Regions from separate parts of the Clostridium sp. DJ247 genome, predicted to be linked through region 4. Evidence: riboswitches for the same ligand, from Rfam matches in the RefSeq annotation. Region 4 holds a riboswitch; each other region holds the start of a gene.

Region 1 (3,724 bases), on a different contig from region 4:
CGGAAGATACCCGGTTTGCCGGTAGCAACAAGTTCACTAAGCTTATGGAGGTTTGCATCATTAACTGTACTGATTTTTTCTTTCATAGCCCAATCTTTGTTTGGGTGAACAACGAAAGTTCCATCCTTTGCCAACAATACTCCATACCCTTTTTTCCCATACTTTTGATTTTTCACTATGTCTTGTATGGTTTCTATGGTTAAGCTTGCAGCCGCCCCTGCTGTGACTTTGCTCTGATCATCCTTTTGCCATGCAAACATCATCACCACATTTCTTCCGTAGGCTTGAGAAAATGCAGGTTTAAATATAGCGTCATAGGGAACACCGCCGGTCTTGGAATATCTTTCTGATGCTTCAGTTACTATAGCTTTAGCCCAAGGATCAGTTTTAAATTGTCCATCTTTCACACTATAGTATCGTGCTGTAAGTTTACTTAAGCTATCAGGATTGTTCCACTCATTGGGCTCTAAAGAATTTACAATATGCAAGGCTGCATATTGATCAGGATATGTAGTACTAATAAATTTCCAACGTGCTAAATTTAACTCATCCATAAGTTTTATAGAATCATCATTACTTTTAAGATCTAACTTAGGATTAGTATCCAAAATACGTTTTATCATAGGACTTTGAACAGTTTCACGTACCTCTGCAAGTCTCCCTGTTAGCCATGTGTTAACATGATTTGTAGCTTCATTTGTTCTCAGTGACATTGAATTAATTAGCTCAGTTTCAATTATCTTGTTAAATTGCACGTATGCTACTGCAGTTAGTGACAATAAGCCAACTATAACTAATGGCAAAATTACAACAATTAATTTGGATTTAAAAGACATTTTCATAGATTTTGATCCCCTTACATAAATATTATAAAATTTGTTTTCCATACTTTACCTTGTTTATTATTCTTTGTTATTACATTCTTAAAACGGCAGCCTTATGGTAAGTATTGGTACAATTTATGTTAAAACATCAAAATTTCTACCAATACAAAAGAAATTTAAAGCCTTTTAATTTTACAATTAATCATTTTGAAATTCACTATTATAAAGCCATATGTGTTTTAATTGATCTCCACTATTATCAAAAGTTTCTCGATTTCTTACCTGTTTTGCAGGCACTCCTGCCACTAAAACATTTGGTTCTACACTCTTGTTTATTAATGAACAAGCACCTACTATAGATTGCTCTCCAATTGTCACACCTGGTAATATTGTTGAATTTGAATATATCTTAACATAATCCTTTACTATTACAGGAGCATAGGTTCTTAGGGAATGATCATGCTCTGTATGAGAGTGAGTAAATATTGTTACTCCTTCAGTTATGACTACAGAATTTCCTAAAAGTACACCACCTTTAGAATCTATAAATGTTCCCCTGTTTAAAAATACGTTATCGCCTATTTCAATGTTATCTGGTATATTAAAACGAACATTTTCTTCAGCTATAAAATTTTCTCCACAGGACTTAAATAGTTTTTTTGCTAATATCCTTCTAAATGGAATAGCAAAGTTAGCTACAAGACACATAGGGGATTTATCTAATACATCCCATAAAAAATGTAGATATCTCTTTTTCTCTGAAAAGCCTATTTCTTTATTTTTCGGCAAATAATCTCCATACAACTGAATTTCTTCTATAAATTCAGCAGGAAAAGAACATCCTAAAGTACTTAAAATATTTGCTACATCCTCTTTAGTTATACCTACCTTCACTATATCCTCTATTTCATACAATAAATTATCTATTCTACTCATATTCTATTATGGTTATTAAAATCATAACAAAAAATAACCATTTCCCCCTTTTTAAAATTTATTAACACTTACGATTTTATTAGATATTAATATTAAATACTTAAACTTGAAATAATATTTTTTAATGAATCCGCAGATACTTGAAGTTTTTTTATCTCATGTATATCTAAAGGAATATCTATTACTTTTTCTATGCCTGAAGAATTTATTATAGTTGGAAGAGATATGCAGACATCTTTAATTCCATATTGCCCTGTTAAATAGCTTGATACTGTAAGTACGGAATTTTGATTTCTAACAACTGTTTCTACTATTGTTCTTACTGCTACAGCTATTCCATAATAGGTTGACCCTTTTTTTTCTATTATTTTGTATGCAGAATCTACAACTTCTTTATGGATTATATCTCTTATTTTTTCTATCTTATGATTTTTATTTAAAAGATTTTCCATATCTACACCTAAAATATTTACTGCACTCCACACAGGGACAGAACTATCTCCATGCTCTCCTATTACATAAGCGCATATATTTCTACTGTCTACATTAATGTATTCACTTATTAAAAATTTAAATCTTGCGGTATCTAAAATTGTTCCAGAACCTATTATCTTTCTTGATTCCATACCAATCAGCTTATTTGTCACAAAAGTTAAAATATCTACTGGATTAGTAACTATTAAAATAATTGAATCTTTACAATAGTCTTTAATCTCATTTATTATAGATTTCATTATATCTGCATTACGTTGTGTAAGATTTAATCTTGATTCCCCTGGTTTTTGAACTGTTCCAGCAGTTATAATTATCATCTTCGAATTAGCGCAATCGCAGTATTTACCTGCCTTAACTTTAACAGGCATCATAGAAGGTACACAGTGATTTAAGTCCATAGCCTCACCTTCAGCTTTTTCCATATTCATATCTACTAATACAATATCTGTTGCTATTGAACTTAACATTAAAGTATGAGCTATTGATGAACCTACAAGTCCAGCTCCAATAATTGATATTTTTGTTCTAAACATAACTTCCCTCCAGCAATATATTTTTAAACCATAAGCATTTATGTTGTCCCATTTACATGTAACTTCTATTTTGTTTTTTTAAAATAATGATAAATTAAAAGGTGCCTATAAATTTAAATTATAGACACCAAAATACAAACAAATATACAAATTATTGTTATAACTATATTTTGGTGGCCTGGCAATCATAGAAAGTAGAATTTTCCTTAGACCCATAGCTTTGCGACCTTACCTTTCAGTAAGTGTGCTATTATCATTATATAGGTTTTTTATGATTTTTTATTTTTATAGGATATTTAATAAATGTTGTGCAACATAAAATGGTAAATATCTAAAACACGTTTTATTTAAGGTTTTCTGCACAATGCTATGATTTAACAAAACATTAATAAATACTATAAAACATGTGATTACCACATATTGCTACGCAATATATATAAAATAGCCTTTTAATATTAAAAATTGTTATTTTTTATATTATTACACTTATTAAACCAATTTTCAACATAATAATTAAAAATTTTTGAAAAATATTGTTAATTTTACTTAATAATATTTTTAATACTACTTCTAGTAAGAAGTTTTTTTTCATAATAAATTTGATATACCATTGTAACTTCTAATAAAGTAATTTAAGTACTGGATCAATTTGAAGATTTTTAGCTGTTCCTCATACTGAGCACACTAAAAAAGAACTTACTAATACGCAAGTTCTTTAGGCATCTTAATATTATATTATAAATTTAGTTAAAAACTATCTTAAAGTCTGATTCATTCATGCTTGTATTACTATCATTATGTAAGACTAATTTTTTCTTTAGGTGCAAAATTCTTTTCAATTGTCCATGTAACTGCTACGCTATTTTTCAGCTTAAATACTGCAAATGTCCTATAAAAATTTGGAATGAATATACCTAAATACTGAGAAACATAATA
Region 2 (3,724 bases), on a different contig from region 4:
CCAGGCGGAATAGTTAATGGAAAAGAAGTTAAAATTGAAGTTAAAGTTGGAGATAGAGTATTATTCTCCAAATATTCTGGAACAGAAGTTAAGATAGATGGAAATGAATACACTATCTTAAAACAAGATGACATATTAGCAGTAATAGAATAAAGTGAAACTTTACTAAAAATAATAGAACATAATTAAGTAGGGAGGGTTTTTTAATGGCAAAAAAGATTTTATTTGGCGAAGAAGCAAGAAGAGCACTTCAATCAGGTGTAGATCAATTAGCTAATACTGTTAAAGTTACACTTGGACCAAAAGGAAGAAACGTTGTACTTGATAAAAAATTTGGTTCACCACTTATAACTAATGATGGTGTTACTATAGCGAGAGATGTTGAATTGGAAGATCCAATTGAGAACATGGGAGCTCAACTTGTTAAAGAAGTTGCTACAAAGACAAATGATGTAGCAGGAGATGGAACAACTACAGCTACATTACTTGCTCAAGCTATAATCAGAGAAGGATTAAAAAATGTTACTGGTGGAGCTAATCCAATACTTATAAGACAAGGTATAAAGATAGCTGTAGATAAAGCTGTTGATGAAATCAAGAAGATTTCAAGACAAATCGAAGGAAAAGAAGATATAGCTAGAGTTGCTGCAATATCAGCTGCTGATGAAGAAATAGGAAAGCTTATAGCTGATGCTATGGAAAAAGTAGGCAACGAAGGTGTTATTACTGTAGAAGAATCAAAATCTATGGGAACTGAATTAAATGTTGTTGAAGGTATGCAGTTCGATAGAGGATATGTAAGTCCTTATATGATAACTGATACTGAAAAAATGGAAGCTGTATTAGATGAACCATATATCTTAATTACAGATAAGAAAATATCAAACATACAAGATATATTACCAGTACTTGAACAAATAGTTCAACAAGGTAAAAAGTTATTAATAGTATCTGAAGATATAGAAGGAGAAGCATTAGCTACTCTTGTTGTTAACAAATTAAGAGGAACATTTACTTGTGTAGGAGTAAAAGCTCCAGGTTTTGGTGACAGAAGAAAAGATATGTTAACAGATATAGCAATACTTACTGGCGGAGAAGTAATTTCAGAAGATTTAGGAAGAGAACTAAAAGAAGTTACAATCGACATGCTTGGAAGAGCTGAATCAGTAAAAGTAGGTAAGGAAAATACTACTATAGTAAATGGAAAAGGCGACAAGAACGCTATCCAAGACAGAATAGCTCAAATTAAGAGACAAATCGAAGGAACTACTTCAGATTTCGATAGAGAAAAATTCCAAGAAAGACTTGCAAAATTAGCAGGTGGAGTAGCTGTAATTAAAGTTGGAGCTGCAACTGAAACTGAATTAAAAGAAAAGAAATTAAGAATAGAAGATGCTTTAGCAGCTACAAAAGCAGCTGTTGAAGAAGGTATAGTTCCAGGTGGTGGAACAGCTTATGTTAATGCAATTACAGAGGTTAGCAAGTTAACTTCTGATGTATTAGACGTAAAAGTTGGTATAGATATAATCAAAAAATCATTAGAAGAGCCAGTAAGACAAATAGCATTTAATGCTGGAGTTGAAGGTTCTGTAATAATCGAAAAAGTTAAAAACAGCGAAGTTGGTGTTGGATATGATGCACTAAACGATAAATATGTAGATATGGTTAAAGCTGGTATAGTTGACCCAACTAAGGTTACAAGATCAGCTCTACAAAATGCTGCATCAGTTGCATCAACATTACTAACAACAGAATCAGTTGTTGCTGATATTCCTAGCAAGAATGATCCTCCAATGCCAGGTGCACCAGGAATGGATGGAATGGGAATGTACTAATCGTAGGATTAGGAAATAAGGATATAATAAAAAGTACTATGCATATGCGTAGTACTTTTTTATTGTTAAATAATAATAAATGCACTTTAGTTTCTATGATGATATAACGAAATATAAAATAGGTAAATTGCAAACGAAAACTTGTTGAATTTAATTAAATTAAATGGTAAAATTAAACCAATAATATACAAGGTGATAAGGGAAACAATGAGATACACACTGTATTTGGGCATCTGGTGTGTATAGAGTTAGTGATGCAACCGACCCTATACTCATAAGTAATTTCTTAAGGGTATAGGGTTTTGCTTTACACTGAAAATGGAGAGTATGCATGTATATTTATTATGGTGTTACTATTTTTATTCTTGGAACTATAATAGGAAGCTTCCTAAATGTCTGTATATATAGAATACCAAGGGAGCAATCTATTGCCTATCCATCGTCACATTGTACAAGCTGTAATAACGAAATTAAATGGTATGACCTATTTCCTATTGTAAGTTACATATTTTTAAAAGGAAAATGTAGATACTGTGGAGAAAAAGTATCAATAAGATATCCTATTATAGAATTTATAACAGGATTGATATATTTAATGCTTTACATTAAATATGGAATAACAATAAGTCTTATAAAATATATAGTATTTATAAGCATACTTATTGTTATCGGAATGATAGATTTTGATACTACAGATGTTTACTTTAATACTACGGTAACAGGTGCAGTTGCTGCAGTAATATTTTTAGCAATATATTTTTATATGGGACTACCTATAAAAAGTTATATTTATGGTGGCGTGCTAGGTGGAGGGATTCTATCACTGATTGCTTTAATAACAAAAGGCGGTATGGGCTGGGGAGATGTAGAAATCTGTCTTGTTTGTGGATTGTTTCTAGGGCTTAAGCTTACAGCAGTTATGTTGTTTTTATCCTTTATTATTGGATCAGTTATAGGAGTGATACTTATTTTATTAGGAAAGAAGTCAAGAAAAGATTACATACCTTTTGGTCCATCTATTGTTATTGCTGCTGTTGGTGTGGTGTTTTTTGGACAAAGTATTTTGAATTGGTATTTGTAGGGGGGCTAGATGGAAATTTAAATTATACTCCGGAATATGTTGCCAAACTTCAGTACGTTAAAAACTTTTAATCAGTCTAAAGTTTGTGTTTAAGAAAATCTAAGAACCTTATATAAACTCGCTGCGCTCAAACATATATAAAGTTCTAAGATTTTCTAAAACACTTCACTAAGACTGATAAAAAAGTTTTTAAATGTACTTTCAGTTTTGTCAACATATTCCTACGTATAATTTAAATTTCTAGCTAGAACCTCAGAGTGTGGGTAGAAGGAGGAGATAGTGTAAAACATATATGGTTAAATTAGTTTAACACTTGTTAACTTGAAATTTATAGAAAAAATTTGTTGTTTAGTTTTTAATTTTAATTAAGGAAAGGATGAGATTTTATGAAAAAGAAAAAAGGTTTTACGTTAATTGAACTTATGATTGTATTAGCTATTATTGCAATATTAGCTGTAGTTTTAATACCTAAGTCTACAATTTTTAAAAATACTTCAAAAAACACAGGAGTTATAACAAATGTAAATACAGTAAAGGCATACTTGGAAACTAAAACAGCGGATTCAACCGGGTCAAATTCATATTTGGATACTGATAAGGTAAGAGATGCATTAGATAACGCACTTAATTTAAGTCATACTGCAGTATCAGGTGTTGGTTATACTTTAAGTCCAACTAGTTCAGCAACAGCAGATGAAAAAGTTATAAATCCTATTAAAAAGGGAAACGCAGCTGTTTATATAGTTGATAAAGATGGCAATAGTATGGGAACTGACACTAATATAACAACAGATGGTGGCAGTGATAG
Region 3 (3,724 bases), on a different contig from region 4:
TTCTTGGCTTCTGGGGGAGTTTTGACTCCCTCTGAAGAGGAGTTTCCTATAAGGATGGGAGTATTAGAGCGGATAGTCATCGGATAAATTTGAAGATTTATAGATTGTCTAGTATGCGCTTTTACCAATAATACGAATAGTATAAATAGTGGATAATATCTATATGCTGTAGATCAATGGACATGAAGAAATAGAACACAGTAAAGAGGGGGAGAGTATGGAGAATGATTTTACAGCTAGATTAGCCAGAGGTGAGCTAGCTGGTGGTAAAGAAGAAGCCACCCTTGCTTCTAGGCTTTTCCTTATAGCTACACTAATTGTTAATACTACTGAAGAGGATAACCTACTAGTTTTTGCAGGTATTCTAAATATTATTGCAAATATAAATGTAGTTAAAGCAGCTTTTTTAGAAGCAAAAGCTCAACAAATAGCTCCAGGTGTTACAACCTATGCTAACACTTTAAAGATCATTGGAGGCAGCGGAGCATTAGTTGTTTCATTAATATTTTTTATAGCCTTATTAATTGAAGTTTCAGTAAGACAAAGAGTAACTGGGACAAGTGCAGTACCAACAGCTGCTGGAGCACTTGGAGCTTTTAATGTATAATTAGAATTTAATAATAAGTTCTAAGGAAATCCTAGTATATTGGTTACTAGGATTTCTTCTATTGTATTAATATAAAAATTATAATAAAAAAGAAAGCCCTAACATTTGTTAGGGAGGTCTTATGCTTTTAAGCATAAGCGAGGAATTTTATTATAGCAACAATATAAGTCTAACCTAAATTTAAAATTTTATTCCATAAATTTTTATCATAGAAGTCATTCATTTCTCCAATTTTGATAAAGGTTAGAAAATTTACAAGTAATTTAATAGTGTAATAATTTTATAACTGCACAAACTTTAATTACAAACATAAGTACAAACATAAGTACAAACAAAGCATAAAGTAAAAATTATAGTTTAAAGGAGAGATTAATTATGGCAAACAGAAATAATAGAGTATTAGTACCACAAGCAAAAAAAGGATTAGATCAATTTAAAATTGAATCAGCTAGAGAAGTAGGAGTAGACTTAAAAGAAGGCTATAATGGTGATCTAACTTCAAGAGAAGCTGGATCAGTAGGCGGAAACATGGTTAAGAAAATGGTAGAAGCTTACGAACAAGGATTGAAGTAAGATATATCTTATAAGATGACATGTGAAATAGAAAGGTCTGTAGCTTTATTATAGACTTTTCTGTTTTTTTATATTGTAGGTAATATATTTTTTTATAATACATATAATAAAATTAATAATTTACTACAAGTACATTATATATTCCTCCTTACACTAGCAGAAATGCTAGTGTTTATTAATTATTTAAAAAGTTAACTATAAAAAAGATAGTTTCAGTAACGTAAGTAACAGAAACTATCTTTCATAGTATGTTTTAATTCCTAATTTTGCATAGTTCTATTAGTACCACCAAGGTCTATGATGCCCTGGGTAAGGATAATATGGCCTATGATACCAATAAGGAGGATAATATGGTTGATGATAGTAATATGGATAGTAATAAGGATAATATTGGCGATAGTTATCCGTATCTTCAAAACTTGCATCATCACGTACTATATCCTCAGGAAAGGTTTGTTGTAAACCAAATTGATTAGGTGCTGTTGGAATTTGAGCTGTTGGAGCTTGAGCAACCTGTGGTGCTATTCTCTGAGGTTGAGCTAGTTGTTGTCCATATACTGCTGGACAGCAGTAAGCTATTGGGCAGTAATATGTGTGTTGACAGGTATTCGTAAAAGACGGTTCTTTATCTTCATGCTCATGCTCATGGTGATGGTGGCGATCTTCTTCTACCTCCTGATTAAGTTTTTCGTTAACAGTTTCGTCGTCACTTCTAAAGTACATAAATATACCTCCATAATATTGAACTACATAATCAGTATATTCACTATACTTAAATAAAGTTACAGTTTTTTATAAAGTGAAACTTGAATCAGATGGGATTTGTCTTACGATAGCTTACAATACTTTTAATAGAGTATTATGTTTATTGAGTGGCTGCTCACTTAAGAATTTATTTTTAATAACATCTATAAATATATCCACTAATTCAGGGTTAAACTGTTTTCCTTTTTCTTTAATTAACACTTCAAAAGCCAGATCACTACATATAGATTTTCTATATATCCTATTTGATGTAAGAGCATCAAAGGTATCCGCAATTGCAATTATTTGAGCTCCATAGGGGATTTCATTACCTTTTAAATTATCAGGATAACCATTTCCATCCGCGAAATAATAAAAGCACCTATAATAATATAGGTGCCTTAATGAATCATGAAATAAATACTGATACAATATTAAATCATATTTCGGCAACCTGGCAATCATAGAAATGTAAATTCCCTTAGATCCATAGCTTTGCGGCCTTACCTTTCAGTAAGTGTGCTATTGTCGATATAATACATTAAAAAATAGTGTAATATTAAAGTATAAAAATAGAACTTTATTGTATATTTATATAAACTTGTAAATTTATGTATAACACTTTATGTTTACATTATATTATAATTATTATAGTAAATCAATTAATTTACTATAATAATATAAAATTTGCCTTAAAATTATTAATGGAAAAGAGTATCGTAGAAACCTCAAGATTTAGTTAGCTTGTTTTATAAAAAATACTTAAAAATAAACATATAATTTCATACTGAAAATATCTATAGATTTAGCCTAGGAAGTAAAAATATAAGCTTAGGGGAGAAAAGTTTACCATATTGCTAGTAAACCTATAAATATTCAAAGTAAAATAACTTTGTTACAACTTTGTTTTTGTATTATACTTGTTAAAGCAAGTAAGCAGCAGGAAATGTTTTTAGTAGCTTTTACAAGGAGGTTTTTAATGAAATATTTAAGAAAATTAATATGTATCAGTAGTATTATCTTAGTAGTATCACTAAGTTTTTATAATGTACAAGCTGCGGAAATCTCGGCTGAAGACTATTATAATACTGCTGAGGGGTATTCTTATTCGCAGCCTTACGAAGCCTTAAGAGTTCTTTCAGAAGCACACAGTAAATATCCAAGTGATAAAAGATTTACTGATGCTTTAGATGAAAGGGCAAAGATTATACTAAACTGGAGCAAGGGAAGTCAGCTCAACGGAAAATATGATGGAGCTATAGATGGATACAATATAATAATAAAAACAGATGGAATATCAGAAACAATAAAAGATGAAGCTAATATTTGTTCAATATTAGCTAAAAGAGGAGAACAGGGTATAGTTAACAGGCTTAAACAACCAGAATATTTTAATCTAGCAGCTGCGGCGCAAAAACAGTATATGAGTTCACATTATGAATATCAAAGTCTAGGAGAATATAATACCTTTGGAAACTACTTACTCATAGAAAATACTTTAAGTTATTCCAATTCTGATGAGATTAAGTTTGATAAAGATGGGATACCAATGGTAAACTATTCAGGAGAATTTTATTATAATCCAATAACTACAGAACAATATGCTCTTACTCTTTACAACGAATATTTAAAAAATCCAAGAAACAATAGAGAAATGAAGGATAAATTTTTAAAGGTTTCGAATTGGCTAATAGATAAAATTGATGTTCTAGGAGCTTTTAGATATCCATTTTACTATAAACATTATCTTAATGATGATGAATTTAAGCCAGGTTGGGTATCATCCATGGCGCAGGGTCA
Region 4 (3,488 bases):
CATTCACTGTTACTACACACTGCTCTGTAGTGTTATTATTAATTGCTTTAATAGTTACTGTGCCACTGGTTGCATTAGCTGGTATACTAATCAATCCATTTGCATCAACTGTAGCTCTGCTAGAATTTGATGTAGTATACACTGTCCCATTGGATCCATTAGTTACATCCTTAGTAGAACCATCTGACATTGTCGCTCTTACACTTAATTGTATTGTTTCCCCGTAAGATACTGTTGCTGTTGCCGGTGTCATTGCAAGGGCCTTAACGGTTGGTGGACCAGTTACGGTGACAACACACTCACCTTTGATTCCATTATTATCTACTTGAATTCTAGCAGTGCCTTGTTTTGCTCCAGGTAAAACTTGAACCAATCCATTTTGATCTACAGTTACCATTGAAGTATCAGAACTTAAATATTTAGTTCCAGTGGACCCTTCTGTAACCTCCTTTACTGTACCATCAGCCAATGATTCAATAACATTAAGCTGTTTGCTCTGTCCTGATGATAAACTTATACTGAATGGATTTATTTGAAGATGACTTTCAGGAATTGCTCCTGGTACCACGACTTTACATTCTTCACTCAATCCCCCATTTGTAACTTGAATATAAACAGGACCTGGAGATGCATTGGATTCAACTGTAATTAACCCATCCTGACTTACCTTAACAGCAGAAGGATTTGAACTAATATAAACAGTTCCGCTAGTACCTAAAGTAATATCCTTTGTTGTTTGATCTGTCATATTTAAAGTTGTACTTATTTGTTGGCTTGTCCCACGTTCTAGCACCATAGTTTTTGTTGGAGATACACTAATACTAAATGGAGCTACAGGCGAAATTGTTATTACTCCTCTAACAATAAAATCAAATAGACTAAAATATTCAGCTGATGAACCATCGTAAATTGTTCTATAGTTGTTCTTATTATCACTCATTGAAACATATTTTAGATCCCATGTACCTAATTCATCATATTTATCAATAGGAATGGATGCTTCATATATTCCTGTAGTTGCATTCCTATTGAATCTTATAGTGATAGTTTTGCCACTAGGTTTTGCATAAATACCATATACAGAGGTTGTACTTACTCCAGACAACTCATCACTAACTTCTGCAAAAAGTTTAAATAGGGCAGAGTTGTTAGTGTTCTGAATCAACTCTCTAGAAAGCTTATCCAGTTTTGGAGCAATTAAATCTGGAGTTATACCATCTACGTAAATTTTGCAATTACCAAAATCTTGCTTTTCTGACATACTTGGATAGAGAGCAGAATCATATATACATTTATAGTTTCCAGCTTTATCCCTTAAATATACATAATTAAGCTTCCAATCTCCTATTTCATCGTACTGACCAATTGTAATATTTCCTTCGTATTTACCAGTAGTACTATTAAAATACAAACCTAGAGAATAAGATCTGCCACTTGGTTTTAAATAATAGGCATAGACATTATATACTCCAGTATCATCGTCACTGACATCTGCTATTAGCTTTGCTGTCCCAGGGCCGCTAACTTGAGAAGTACTTGTAGTAATACTGTTTAAAACAGGTGGAACCTTATCTGTTGACTCTGGTGTTACGGGTGGAATTGAAACTCCTGAAACAGTAACCCTATAAGGAGAAAAATCAAACTTTTGCCCTGAAGAAGTGCTGTTGACATCATATACATAGCCACTGTTATCCTTTTTATCGGTTAAAGCTAGATAACTTGGTATCCATTCACCCGCTTCATCATAAGTACCGATACTAATAGTTCCTTCATATTTTTGGGTAGTCTGATTTAAATTAAGGTATGTTCCTGTACTATTCCCACTAGGTTTTCTATAAGATATATAAACACTGTTAACTCCCGACAATTCATCACTAACTTCTGCAGTAATTTTAACAGGATTTCCTGGTGATGCTTGACTTGAAGATATGTTTAAACTATTTAATACCGGTGGTGTTACATCCGGTGTAGGATCAAGAATTTCTATTACTGTACCTGCAGCATACGCTGTAAAACTTGTTAAATTCATAACAATTATAACAAAGGTAACTAGTATCTTTTTCATCAATTTCCTTGATGATGTCATATTGCATCCCCCCTTCTTTCTACAATATTTAGTATCATTAAAATTCAAGTCTCACCATCCCCTTTCTTTAAAATTTGTTAAATATCTCTTGAATAACATGAAACTATACTTTATTAACTAAATATTTAATCTAATCTTATAACCATTTTTTTATTTTACTATAAAAAAAATGGTCTATTTGAAGAATAGCCATTAAAAACTGGTTCTTCGGCAACCCGGCTATCATAGTTTATATAAACCTTAGACCTGTGGCTTTGCGCCCTCAACTTTCGTTTGAGTTTGCTATTATCCAAGTACTACATATAATAAGTATAAATTATTTTACCATATTATGCTATATTATACCATATTATTACCCAATTTCAACAGGCACTACTTTAGTATAAAAAAGTCAGAAATCACTTTCTGACTTTAAGATAAATAAATTTATCTTAATAATTGAAGAACCTGTTGTGGTACGTCACCATCATATAGACTACTAGATATCAACTAGCAGGTAGCATTACGAAAAAAGAAGTCAGAGCTATTCCCCCCCTGACTCCTTAATATTAATTTATTACATTCGCTTCCATTTGTTACATCCCTTGTACTGCTGTCTGACATTGTTGCTGTCACTGCCAGCTGTTTTTGCTCTCCTTTTCCTATTGTAGCAGATATATGATTTACAACTTCATTGACAAGCTCTTTTATGGAATTTGAATAGTTATAGTGGTTGCGGCTCCCTTGCCATTATAAGTTCCTCTAATATATACAGTACTATTAGTTGCAGTACTTGGTATTGTAACAAAACCATTTGCATCCACTGTTGCTAGGTTAGCGTTACTAGTACTCCAAACAGTACTTGCTGTTACATCTTGTGATGTTCCATCTGACATAACTGCACTAGAATTAATTTGTAGGGTATTTCCTCGTCTTAATGTTGCTGTACTTGGATTGAATCTCAAACTTGAAAATGTTGGTGCACTAATAGTTATAGTTGTCGCTGCTCCTTTTCCATTATAGGTTCCTCTAATATATACTGTTCCACTTGTTGCCGTACTTGGTACTGTAACAAAACCATTTGCATCTACTGTAGCTAAGTTAGCATTACTAGTACTCCAAACAGTACTTGCTGTTACATCTTGTGATGTTCCATCTGACATAACTGCACTAGAATTAATCTGTAGGGTATTTCCTCGCCCTAATGTCGCTGTACTTGGATTGAATCTCAAACTTGAAAATACTGGTGCACTAATAGTTATAGTGGTTGCTGCTCCTTTTCCATTATAAGTTCCTCTAATATATACAGTACCATTAGTTGCAGTACTTGGTATTGTAACAAAACCATTTGCATCCACTGTTGCTAGGTTAGCGTTACTAGTACTCCAAACAGTACTTGATGTTACATCTTGTGATGTCCCAT

Evidence for each region. A riboswitch is a leader RNA that binds a small molecule or an ion and turns the genes downstream of it on or off. The one in region 4 is predicted to bind cyclic di-GMP.
Region 1: it holds a riboswitch for cyclic di-GMP, as region 4 does, so the genes downstream of both, HGI79_RS17205 (L-lactate dehydrogenase) here and HGI79_RS22120 (Ig domain-containing protein) in region 4, are expected to answer to the same signal.
Region 2: it holds a riboswitch for cyclic di-GMP, as region 4 does, so the genes downstream of both, HGI79_RS06380 (A24 family peptidase) here and HGI79_RS22120 (Ig domain-containing protein) in region 4, are expected to answer to the same signal.
Region 3: it holds a riboswitch for cyclic di-GMP, as region 4 does, so the genes downstream of both, HGI79_RS19350 (HD-GYP domain-containing protein) here and HGI79_RS22120 (Ig domain-containing protein) in region 4, are expected to answer to the same signal.

What each region holds. Positions count from the first base shown of each region.
Region 1 is NZ_JABAIW010000048.1:14,717-18,440, forward strand. Features, by position in the region: gene HGI79_RS17195 (methyl-accepting chemotaxis protein) at 1-842, opposite strand, end outside; gene HGI79_RS17200 (acyltransferase) at 1,023-1,760, opposite strand; gene HGI79_RS17205 (L-lactate dehydrogenase) at 1,853-2,788, opposite strand; cyclic di-GMP riboswitch class I at 2,958-3,047, opposite strand; gene HGI79_RS17210 (hypothetical protein) at 3,584-3,724, opposite strand, start outside.
Region 2 is NZ_JABAIW010000011.1:23,533-27,256, forward strand. Features, by position in the region: gene groES (co-chaperone GroES) at 1-153, shown strand, start outside; gene groL (chaperonin GroEL) at 207-1,835, shown strand; cyclic di-GMP riboswitch class II at 2,027-2,110, shown strand; gene HGI79_RS06380 (A24 family peptidase) at 2,167-2,916, shown strand; gene HGI79_RS23165 (prepilin-type N-terminal cleavage/methylation domain-containing protein) at 3,303-3,724, shown strand, end outside.
Region 3 is NZ_JABAIW010000064.1:8,369-12,092, reverse strand. Features, by position in the region: gene HGI79_RS19365 (hypothetical protein) at 218-607, shown strand; gene HGI79_RS19360 (alpha/beta-type small acid-soluble spore protein) at 983-1,180, shown strand; gene HGI79_RS19355 (hypothetical protein) at 1,460-1,903, opposite strand; gene HGI79_RS19350 (HD-GYP domain-containing protein) at 2,018-2,389, opposite strand; cyclic di-GMP riboswitch class I at 2,370-2,458, opposite strand; gene HGI79_RS19345 (D-glucuronyl C5-epimerase family protein) at 2,904-3,724, shown strand, end outside.
Region 4 is NZ_JABAIW010000112.1:290-3,777, forward strand. Features, by position in the region: partial or broken gene HGI79_RS22120 (Ig domain-containing protein) at 1-2,086, opposite strand, end outside; cyclic di-GMP riboswitch class I at 2,293-2,380, opposite strand; partial or broken gene HGI79_RS22125 (Ig-like domain-containing protein) at 2,773-3,488, opposite strand, start outside.